Regions from separate parts of the Bradyrhizobium sp. 63_E2_N1_3 genome, predicted to be linked through region 1. Evidence: riboswitches for the same ligand, from Rfam matches in the RefSeq annotation. Region 1 holds a riboswitch; each other region holds the start of a gene.
What was found. A riboswitch is a leader RNA that binds a small molecule or an ion and turns the genes downstream of it on or off. The one in region 1 is predicted to bind cobalamin.

Region 1 (3,562 bases):
TCAACACGGTACGACCACTCATGGCGCTGGCTTCATGCGGAAGACACAGCGCGATGCGGTGGCTCCAGCTCTCCGTGGTCGGCGATTCCGATGCGATCAGGCGCAGATCCGGGTGGGAGACAACGCGTATCCCACCCTTCTGCGTCACGGCGCTGATCCCGTTGCGAGACTGCTCCATATCGAAGGCCTCACCGGGCTCGCGTGTGAACTCGGCAATGGCACCGAACGTGCCGACGCTCCAGCCGGCCTCAGCGTCGGCAAGCTGGCTTGCGATCGGGTCCATGAGCGGATCGGCCGTCGTCATGAGGCTTCTCTCTCTCACTATCTGACGTCGTAATTCGCCAGGCGAATGCCGCCATAGACGCCCAGTCCCGGCTGCAGAAAGCCGGTCGGATTTTGATAGTGCACATTGGCGAGATTATCGACCCGGCCGAACACCTTCACCTGGTCGGTGACCAGATATTCGGCTGCGACGTTGACGACAGTGTAGGCCGGAGCCAGCAGACGCAGAATGCTGAAGTCGCGGTTGCCATCGACGAAACTCCCGACGTGCAACACTGTTGCGGACAATGTGAGCGGGTCGATCGGATTCCAGATGACATTTGCGCTCCACTTCTCCTTCGGACGCCTCAGCAGCTCCAGTCCCGCCGTTGCATCCACTGCGCGGGTAAAAGTGTAGTCGGCACGAACGCGAAGCCGGTCGGTGATCGCAGCCGCGACGAAGCTCTCCGTGCCCTCCGTGATCGCCTTGCCGATATTGGTGTTGGTGCTCGTGAACGTCACGGGATCGAACGTGCTCTGGATCAGGTCGGTAATGTTGTTACGGAAGTAGGTCGACCCGAAGCGGACACGATCGCCAAACAAGGGTTGCTCGAAGCCGGCGTCGTATCCGACGCTTTCCTCGGGCCTGAGGTTGGGATTTGCAAAGAAGAAGAACGCGGGAAAGCTGACGTAAAGCTGGTTGAGCGTCGGCGCCTTGAACCCCGTGCCGTAGCTTCCCTTGAACTTCGTATCCGTGACCGGCACGATCACGGCAGACGCCAGACGAAAGGTCGGATGCTCTCCAAACCGCTCGTTGTCGTCCTGCCGGACATTGGCCGTGAAGAAGATGCGATCCCGGAACTGGGACTGCAGCTCCATATATCCGGCCTTGTTGACGTTTTGCGCCGAAACCGTCGCCGTTTGCAGTGTTTCGGTCTCATGCTCCGCGCCAATGATGACATTGTTGTTGGGCGCGAGCTGGGTCGTGGTGTGCCAATCATACTTGACGCGGTCGCCGGTCGTGATCGTGGCCATCGCGTCGCCGGGCGAGATGTTGTAGTTCCAGTGATTGGTGTAGTTGACGCCGAAATAGCTTTTCATCCGGTCGTCGAGAGCGGACCAGACCGCCTCCCCGCGCGTGAAGAGCTGGTGCACCGTCTGCGTGCTTTGCGCGGCCGCGGGAAAGCTCGCGGATGTGACGGGATCGAAGGTGTCTCCGGTAAAGCGCAGGGTGGCGTCGGTGTACCGCGCCACGCCGTTGAGCGTGAGGTTTTCGCTCAATTCGGCGCCAAGCTTCGTCGAATAGGTCATGTTGTCGTAATAGTTGCCGATCGCCTTCTGCCCCGGCGGCAGCAATTCGACCGGTGTCACCGGCACGTCGTTCGCGTGGAAATGCGCGACGTTGAAGGCATAGTTGAAGTGGTCCTGTGAGCCGCTCAGACCTGCAGTTTGATTGAACGTTCCGAACGAGCCTCCCTCGACCGAGCCGGTGGCGCGGGCGGGACCGTCGCCCTTCTTCGTCACGATGGAGATCACGCCACCCAGCGCGTCTGCGCCGTAGAGACCGCCCTGCGGACCGCGCAGGACTTCGATCTGCTGAATGTCGGAGGTGAGCAACTGGCCGAAATCAAACGAACGGTTCGGGTTGCCGGGATCGCTGACATCGATGCCGTCGATCAGGACCTTGGTGTGGTTGGAATTCGTTCCGCGCATGAAGATCGACGTCTGTCCGCCCGGACCGCCGGTCTGCACGAGGTTCAGGCCAGGAACCGCGCTCAGCGCATCGGATGCGGTCCGGCGCTGATCGCGCTCTATGTCTCTGGCGGTCAGAACCGTCACCGAGCTCGCAACCAGATTGGTCGGAGTGACAACGCCCGTCGGACTGACGACGACCGTCGGAAACAGGTTGGCCGCGGATACCCCGGCAACCGGAGACGACGCCGGCACCAGCTCGGGCTTCGGCAGCCGAGCGACGCGCCGCTGCTCGGGCTGGTCGGGCGGCCGCGCGGCTCGCGGCTTGGCCGCACGCTCGGTCCGGCGCGACCTCGACCGGCGGCAGCAGATCGGGCGATGCCGACTGCTGGGCCCGGGCGATGGACAGATCGAGCGAATACAGGGAAACGAACGCGACAACGCCGGCGCGGAAGCGCCTGGCGGCAAAGACAATACGGGACACTCTTGTAACCTCGGTATGACGTCAGTGGCACGTCACAGCGAACGAGGTTTCACGGCGGAGCGTTCGATTGCTCCGGTGAAGCTAATGTCTGTACTCCCCGACCGACATCTTCGCGTGTGACCACGGCTGACGGCAGGTCTCCTGGCTCGCGGGTCGTTACCTTACGTCGCCTTCCCAGGACCGAGATTCCCAGTGGCATATGACGAAAGATTCACCGCTTACAGTTGCGGGGGCAGCCGTGGCGTTGAGAATATCCCGGTATCGGGAAAACCTCGCACCACGTTCCCTTTTGATCTCCGTGAGGAGAACCGTCACCGGCCAATCTACGGGGCGGGCAAGCGAAGAGTCAATCGGCCGGTTGCATCACGGTCAGAGCGCCGCACCGGAGATTGAGCCGGCGCAATCAGGCCGGCTCCCGCTCCGAACGCGTCCTGATCATCGCCCGCTCGCCGGCATCGACGAGCTGGCCGATGCCGGTGCGGCCTGTGAGCGCGCAGCGGATGATGTTCTCGGCAACGGACCTGCGAAAGCAATGGTCCTCGCCGACCGGGCGATTGCGGCAGACCCGATCCAGCGCCAGCTTCATGTTGATCCGGGTGCGGGTGTCGAAATGCTCGCTGATCATTCGCAGGGCCTCGATGCGTTGATGTCGGAGCGGAAACGCGTCGGCGTAGGCCGGGTTCCAAAACGGACCGCGCAAGGCGTTGCGCAGAACCGACTACGCCCGATCTCTTGGTCCTGTGACGGGCGGGCTACGCCCGACCTCTTGGCCGCTGGGCCTGAGCCCAGGCCGCGGTGACGTCGCGCAGCGGAGCGTCGATGCGCCGGATCGGGGTCAGCTCACCGGAGGCCGAGCTGATGGCGGTCTCCTCGCGGCGACAGCGCGGGCATACGAAGCGGACCTCGTGCGGCGACGAAGACCAGCTCGAACGTTTGACGTTGGCCGCCATCGGCCATGCATCGCAATGCGAGCACGACACCAGGAACCGACCGGGATCGAGCATACCCATTCCATAGGACTCCGCGTCCTGCCTGCCGCTTCAATGACTAACCCATGTGAATCGTTCCGGTGCCCGAGCACCCTCGGCGCTAGCTCCAGCCAGCGCCGCCGCTCAGTGGGCACCC
Region 2 (3,562 bases), 2.0 Mb from region 1:
CCGAGGAGATCGCGGGCAGCGGTACCGGCGTCGATGCGGCCGGCCGTGCGCACAAGGCGCGCGTGATCGACGCTGCGATCGTGCGGCATGGCGTTGCAGGTGCTTCGCCGGAAAAGATCCTGTGCGCCGTCGGCGGCCTCGAAATCTCGGCGATCTGCGGCGCCATCATTGCGGCTGCACAAGCCCGCATTCCCGTGTTGATCGATGGCTTCATCGTATCCGTGGCCGCGTTGGCGGCGGTGCGGCTGAACCCGTCGTGCCAGCCATTCCTGCTGCCGTCGCATCAATCGGCGGAGCAGGGGCATCGGCTGGTGCTGCGCGCGCTGAACGTGCAGCCGTTGATCAGCCTCGATCTCAGGCTCGGCGAAGGATCGGGTGCCGCCATCGCGCTGCCGCTGGTGCGGCTCGCGTGCAGCCTTCACAACGGCATGGCGACCTTCGCGCAGGCCAACGTGCCGGATCGCCCGGCCTGATCCAGCTCAAGCCGCGCGCTGATTGACCGCGACGACGCGCCAGCCGGTGGCGAGCCGGTCGATCCGGGTCAGTGACAACGGATCGATCACGAAGCGCAGGGCCGCTTGTGGTGTCAGATCCAGAGCAATGCAGAGTGCGGCGCGGATCGTGCCGGAGTGCACGACGAGCGTTGCTGAGCCGGCGCCGATTTGCGCGAGACCCAGCCGGACGCGCGCGACCTGATCCTCAAAACTTTCGCCGCCCGGCGGCCGGCCGCGCGCCGGATTGCTCCAGAACTGCGCATAGGCCTCGCCGCCGGTCGCCGCGAGCTCGTCATGCCGCAGGCCGGTCCAGTCGCCAAAATCCTGCTCACTGAATTCGGGCACCAACGCGGGTTCGAGTCCCAGCGCGCGCGCCGTCTCAACCGTACGTCGCGCCGGGCTCGCCAAGCTCGCAGCATCTGGCGGAAGCCTCTGCCGCAACGCCTCCAGCTGCACGCGATCGCCGAGATCGGCGGGCGCGTCGGCTGCGTGGATCGTCCCTTTGGCGCCGTCGACGGGCGCATGCCGTATCAGCCAGAGGAAGGTCTCGCCTTCCATGCCTATCTCCAGGGAAGTTGGTCGCTGTGGTAATAACGTCGCACCGGCACATTGACTCTGTCTTGTCGGTAATCCTAGATGGCTTTGACGGTTTCCCCGAGTGGGGATGAAAAGGGAATGCGGTGCGGGGATTTTGTCCCCAATGCCGCGGCTGCCCCCGCAACTGTAAGCGGCGAATCTTGCGTCACGAGCCACTGGGTATCTCGGTCCCGGGAAGGCGATGCAAGGTACTGACCCGCGAGCCAGGAGACCTGCCGTCAGCCGTGGTCACACGCGAAGATGTCGGTCGGGGAGTACAGACATTCGGCTTCATCGGAAGGCTCATAAGCCGGAAGATGGGACCTTGGTTCGCGGTGACGTGCCACTGACGTCACACCGAGGTCCCGAACTGTGTCTTCCATTCGTCTTGTACGACCGCGTTGCTTCCTGCTCGCTTCCGCCGCGCTTACGTCATTTGCCACCCTCGATCTGCCTGCCGCCGTGGCGCAGCAGGCCCGCGAGCCGCTGCCGCCGGTCGAGGTGTCGCCCGCCCAATCCCGCAAACCGGCAAAGCCGGCGGCCCGGGACGCGCAGAGCCCACGCCGCGCAGCATCGCGCAGGCCAGCGGCCGCATCGGCCGCGGCCAAGCCCGTCGTGCCGACCGCGGCGGCGCAGACGCCGCTCAACACCAATGTGGTTGCCGAGAGCGCCTCGCGCCTCGGCCTGACCGTGCAGGAGACACCCGCGACCGTCGAAGTCATCTCGGCCGCGACCATGCGGGAGCAGGGCTATCGCACCGTGTCGGAGGTTGCGCAGGGCGCGGTCGGTGTCACCTCCGGCGACAATCCGGCCGAGCCCGCGGCTTTCTCCATGCGTGGCTTCACCAACAGCCAGATCAACATGCTCTACAACGGCATCAAGATCGGTCCGCAGAACATGACCTCGCGGATCACGGATACGGCCAATCTCGCAGCCGTGGAATTTTTGAAAGGTCCGGCCTCGCTGATGTCGGGCGAAGGTGCCGCCGGTGGCGCAATCAACTTGATCACGAAGCAGCCACACACCGGGCCGATCCGGAATGAAGCTGACTTTTCCTGGGATTCGCTCAACTCGTTCGGCGTCCATTACGGCTCGGGCGGCAGCACTAACGTGCAGGGGCTCGACTACCGCTTCGACATCAGCCGCGCCTCGCTCAATGGCTTTGCCGACGACACCAATACCAAGACGTTGGATGTGTCTGGCCAGCTCAATTACCGCATCTCCGACAGCCTCAAGATCTGGGGCGCGATCGAGTACCGGGAAGATCGCTCGAAGGCCTATTGGGGCGCACCGCTGGTACCGATCGCCTTCAGCGGCTCGCATGCGACGAGCGGCATTGTTTCGGGCAATTACGTCTCGAACTTCAACAAAACGAAGCTCGGTGCGATCACGATCGACGATCGTACCTTCAACACCAATTACAACGTTCTCGACAACCGCAACGTGGCACAAGAGGTGTGGCTGCGCGGCGGCTTCGAACTGAAGCTGGCGCCTGACCTGACGCTGAAAAGCCAAGCCTATGCCTATGGCGCGGAGCGTACCTGGTTCAACAACGAGATCGAGGCTTTCAATGCCAGTACGGGCCTGCCCAACTCGAACATGGTCGATCGCGAGCGCTTCTATGTTGCACATAGCCAACGCCTTGTCGGCAACATTACCGACCTGATTTGGGACGCTAATATCGCAGGCTTCGACAACCGCCTGGTCACGACACTTTCGTCCAGCTATCTCGATTTCGTCAGGCCAGGCGCGGCCAACTTCCCGGACGATTACGTCTCGCTCGTCAATCCCGACCGTGGCCTTTACGGCCTGCTCACGACGCAGCAACAGACCGCGCGCATCGACAACGAAGCGCTGTCGTTCGAGGACCGGCTGAAGCTCACGCGAACCTTCGCGCTGGTCGGCGGCCTGCGCGTCGAGCATATCGGGCTTGACCGCAACTCGACCGACTCCGCCGGGCTGGAAAAGGCGAACTTCCCGTTCTCGACGTCCTGGGTCCCGACGACGGGGCGTATCGGCTACACTTGGGAGGCCGTTCCGGGCCTGACCTTCTTCAGCCAGTATGCGACCGGCGCCGATATCTCGGCCAACAACATCTTCCTGCTCGGCCCGACCCAGCCGCTCGACCTGACCACCGCGCGCACCTATGAGACCGGCGTCAAGCACCTGTTCTGGGACAACAGGGCGGAGTGGTCGTTCTCGGCCTACGACATCCTGCGCAAGAACGTCTATGCAGCGGCCGGCGGCATGCAGCTCAACATCGCAGGCCGGCAGGAGTCGAAGGGCGTCGAGCTCGCCGCGGCCGTACGCCCGATCGATCCCCTGCGGCTCTGGGGCAACATCGCTTATGTCGATGCACGCTATGCCGACTACAATTTTGCCGGTGGTTCGTTCTCCGGCAACACGCCGCCGAACGTGCCGCGTGTCGTGGCCAATGCCGGTGCGTCGTACCGGTTCTTCACGCCCTGGCCGGTGGAGCTCGGCATCACGGG
Region 3 (3,562 bases), 2.0 Mb from region 1:
GGGTCGGCGACGCTGCGCCCGAGCATCTGATAGCCGCCGCAGAGGCCAAGCACATGGCCGCCGCGGCGATGATGCGCCAGGAGATCGATGTCCCAGCCCTGCGCGCGCAGGAAGGCGAGATCGCCGCGGGTGGATTTCGAGCCGGGGATGATGACGAGGCGGACGTCGCCGGGGATGGCTTCGCCCGGCCGCACCATCACGAGATCGACGCCAGGTTCGAGTTTCAGCGGATCAAGATCATCGAAATTGGCGATCCGCGACAGCGCGAGGCAGGCGATCTTGCACTGGCCTGGCTTGCGCGCGTCGCTCAGCCCCAGCGCATCCTCGGCCGGCAGCTCGCCGGCGCGCGCGAACCAGGGCAGTACGCCGAGGCCGCGCCACGCGGTCTTCTGCTCGATCAGCTTGTAGCCGTCGTCGAACAGCGAGGGGTCGCCGCGGAACTTGTTGATGACGAAACCCTCGATCATCGCGGCATCGTCGGGGTCGATCACCGTCTTGATGCCGACGAGCTGGGCGATGACGCCGCCGCGGTCGATGTCGCCGACCAGCACGACGGGCACGTCGGCCTTGCGCGCAAAGCCCATATTGGCGATGTCGGCCTTGCGCAGGTTGACCTCGGCCGGGCTGCCGGCGCCTTCGACCAGGACCAGATCGGCGCGCGCTTTCAGCCTCTCGAAACTTTCCAGCACCGCGCCCATCAGCGACGGTTTCATCGCCGCATATTCGCGCGCCCGCGCGGCCGCGATGCGCTTTCCCTGCACGATCACCTGCGCGCCGACGTCGGTCTCGGGCTTGAGCAGCACCGGATTCATGTCGGTGTGCGGCTCGACACCGGCGGCGAGCGCCTGCAGAGCCTGCGCGCGGCCGATCTCGCCGCCGTCGACGGTCACGGCCGCGTTGTTCGACATGTTCTGCGGCTTGAAGGGCAGCACGCGCAGGCCGCGCCGCGTGAAGGCGCGGGCGAGGCCGGCGACGATGAGCGACTTGCCCACGTCCGAGCCGGCCCCCTGGATCATCAATGCGCGCGCCATGGTGTTTTCAGAATCTGGCGTCGTCAGAACTCGACGCCGGCTTGCGCCTTGATGCCGGAGCGGAAGGGGTGCTTGACCAGCGTCATCTCGGTGACGAGATCGGCGATCTCGATCAGCTCGTCCTTGGCATTGCGCCCGGTGAGCACGACATGCGTCATCGGCGGCTTGTGCGTTTTCAGGAAGTCGACGACCTCGGCGATGTCGAGATAGTCGTAGCGCAGCGCGATGTTGATCTCGTCGAGCACGACCATGCGCAGATTGGAATCTGATATCAGCTCCTTGGCCTTCGCCCAGCCGGCCTGCGCCGCGGCGATGTCGCGGGCGCGGTCCTGCGTCTCCCAGGTGAAACCTTCGCCCATCGCATGGAACTGGCAGAGCTCGCCGAAATGGCCGGTGAGCAGGCGCCGCTCGCCGGTGTCCCAGGCGCCCTTGATGAACTGCACGACCGCGCAGGGGAAGCCATGGGCGACACAGCGGACGATCATGCCGAAAGCGGAGGAGGACTTGCCCTTGCCGGCGCCGGTGTGGACGATGATGAGGCCCTTCTCGCCGCTCTTGGTCGCCATGATCTTGTCGCGGGCGACCTTGATTTTCGCCATTTTCGCGGCGTGGCGGGCGTCGGTTTCCTCGGCCGTTTGGGTATCCGGTTCAGGCGTCATCTGACAGGGTCCTTCGGCTTGACAAGAGGCGGCCGGGGGCAAATGGTGGCCCGGCGTTGGTTCCTGTCCTATGACAGGCGAAGAGGGAATGCGATAGGGTCCGAATCGACAAGATTCGGCTCCAAACTGCAGCCGCCCCCGCGACCGTGACCGGAGAGATGCCCGAGGCCACTGATCCCCCGCAGGGGATCGGGAAGGCGGGGATCGAAGGGCCAAAAGCCCTGCTCCGCAAGCCGGGAGACCTGCCAGCGCGGACGAGTTTTGGACCGGCGGACGGGGTGTTCCGCGACGGGGAAACGGACCTTCGGGGGAATGGTCCGTGTGCCTCTTCGCCTCCCGCTGTTTATCCTGGAAGAGGCGATGACCGTCACACTTCACGTCTGTATTACCTGCCGTGCCGGCCAGACGCTCGACGAGGGTGAGACGACGCCCGGCAAGCGCCTGCATGGTGCGATCCTCGACGCCGGCGTGCCTGAGGGCGTCAATGTGGTTCCCGTTGAATGCCTGTCGGCATGCAGCCAGGGTTGCTCGGTTGCGCTCAGCGCGCCCGGCCGCTGGTCCTATGTCTATGGCCGTCTGTCAGAGGCCCATGCGAGCGACGTGGTCGCGGGTGCTGCGGCCTATGCCGCCGCGCCCGATGGCCTCGTGCCCTGGCGCAGCCGTCCCGAAATCTTCCGCAAGCAGTCGCTTGCCCGCATTCCCCCCATTGCCGTGTTGCCGGAGGCCGCCGAATGAACTCGCTCGCAAAAGTCCCTGTGACGGTGGTCACCGGTTTTCTCGGCTCAGGCAAGACGACGCTGATCCAGCATCTGCTCGCAAACCCTGACGGCAAGAAGCTCGCGGTGCTCGTCAACGAGTTCGGCAGCGAGGGCGTCGACGGCGAGATCCTGAAATCCTGCGCCGATGCCAACTGCCCGGAGGAGAACATCGTCGAGCTCGCCAATGGCTGCATCTGCTGCACCGTTGCGGACGATTTCATTCCGACCATGGAAAAGCTCTTGGCGCGGCCGGTGCGGCCCGATCACATCCTGATCGAGACCTCGGGCCTGGCGCTGCCGAAGCCGCTGTTGAAGGCGTTCGACTGGCCGGAGATCCGCTCGCGGATCACGGTCGACGGCGTGATTGCGCTCGCCGATGCCGAGGCTGTCGCCGCCGGCCGTTTTGCGCCGGACCCGGCTGCGGTGGAAGCGCAGCGCGCGGCGGATGGAAATCTCGATCACGAGACGCCGCTGTCGGAAGTGTTCGAGGACCAGATCGCCTGCGCCGACATCGTGCTGCTGACCAAGGCTGATCTTGCGGGGCCCGCAGGGATCGAAGCCGCCAAAGCCGCCATCACCGCGGAGATGCCGCGCCGCGTGCCGATGCTATCCGTCACCGATGGCGCGATCGATGCGCGTGTCATCCTTGGCCTCGGCGCTGCCGCAGAGAACGATCTCGCCGCGCGCCCCTCGCATCACGACGGCGAGGAGGATCACGAGCACGACGATTTCGCCTCCGTCGTGATCGATCTTCCGGAGGTTACCGACATCGAAGCATTGGTCGCATCGGTGCAGCGTCTTTCGCGCGAGCAGAACGTGCTGCGCGTCAAGGGCTATATCGCGGTCGCGGGCAAGCCGATGCGCCTGTTGCTGCAAGCGGTCGGCGAGCGCGTGCGCCACCAGTTCGACAAGCCCTGGGGCGCAGCTCTCAGGCAGTCGAAGCTCGTCGTGATCGGCGAGCACGGCGATATCGACGAGGCCGCGATCAAGGTCGGACTTGGGCTTTCAGGATCTGGTATCTGATGCACGTCGTCTTCCGCGAGAGCCGCGGTCTCGAGGAGACTGCGACGCCAAGGGACATCGGCCAGGACCCGGCCGATCTCGTGGTGCTCTC

Region 2: another riboswitch for cobalamin. It lies ahead of AB7531_RS30550 (TonB-dependent receptor); the one in region 1 lies ahead of AB7531_RS21010 (TonB-dependent receptor plug domain-containing protein).
Region 3: another riboswitch for cobalamin. It lies ahead of AB7531_RS30635 (DUF1636 family protein); the one in region 1 lies ahead of AB7531_RS21010 (TonB-dependent receptor plug domain-containing protein).

What each region holds. Positions count from the first base shown of each region.
Region 1 covers NZ_CP197235.1:4,419,192-4,422,753, reverse strand. Annotated here, with positions in the region: gene AB7531_RS21015 (DUF6925 family protein) at 1-304, opposite strand, end outside; gene AB7531_RS21010 (TonB-dependent receptor plug domain-containing protein) at 322-2,208, opposite strand; cobalamin riboswitch at 2,552-2,765, opposite strand; gene AB7531_RS21005 (hypothetical protein) at 2,841-3,062, opposite strand; gene AB7531_RS21000 (hypothetical protein) at 3,190-3,447, opposite strand; gene AB7531_RS20995 (hypothetical protein) at 3,550-3,562, opposite strand, start outside.
Region 2 covers NZ_CP197235.1:6,377,325-6,380,886, reverse strand. Annotated here, with positions in the region: gene cobT (nicotinate-nucleotide--dimethylbenzimidazole phosphoribosyltransferase) at 1-473, shown strand, start outside; gene AB7531_RS30555 (histidine phosphatase family protein) at 480-1,052, opposite strand; cobalamin riboswitch at 1,124-1,325, shown strand; gene AB7531_RS30550 (TonB-dependent receptor) at 1,443-3,562, shown strand, end outside.
Region 3 covers NZ_CP197235.1:6,394,748-6,398,309, reverse strand. Annotated here, with positions in the region: gene AB7531_RS30645 (cobyric acid synthase) at 1-1,031, opposite strand, end outside; gene cobO (cob(I)yrinic acid a,c-diamide adenosyltransferase) at 1,055-1,690, opposite strand; cobalamin riboswitch at 1,731-1,954, shown strand; gene AB7531_RS30635 (DUF1636 family protein) at 2,051-2,425, shown strand; gene cobW (cobalamin biosynthesis protein CobW) at 2,422-3,471, shown strand; gene cobN (cobaltochelatase subunit CobN) at 3,471-3,562, shown strand, end outside.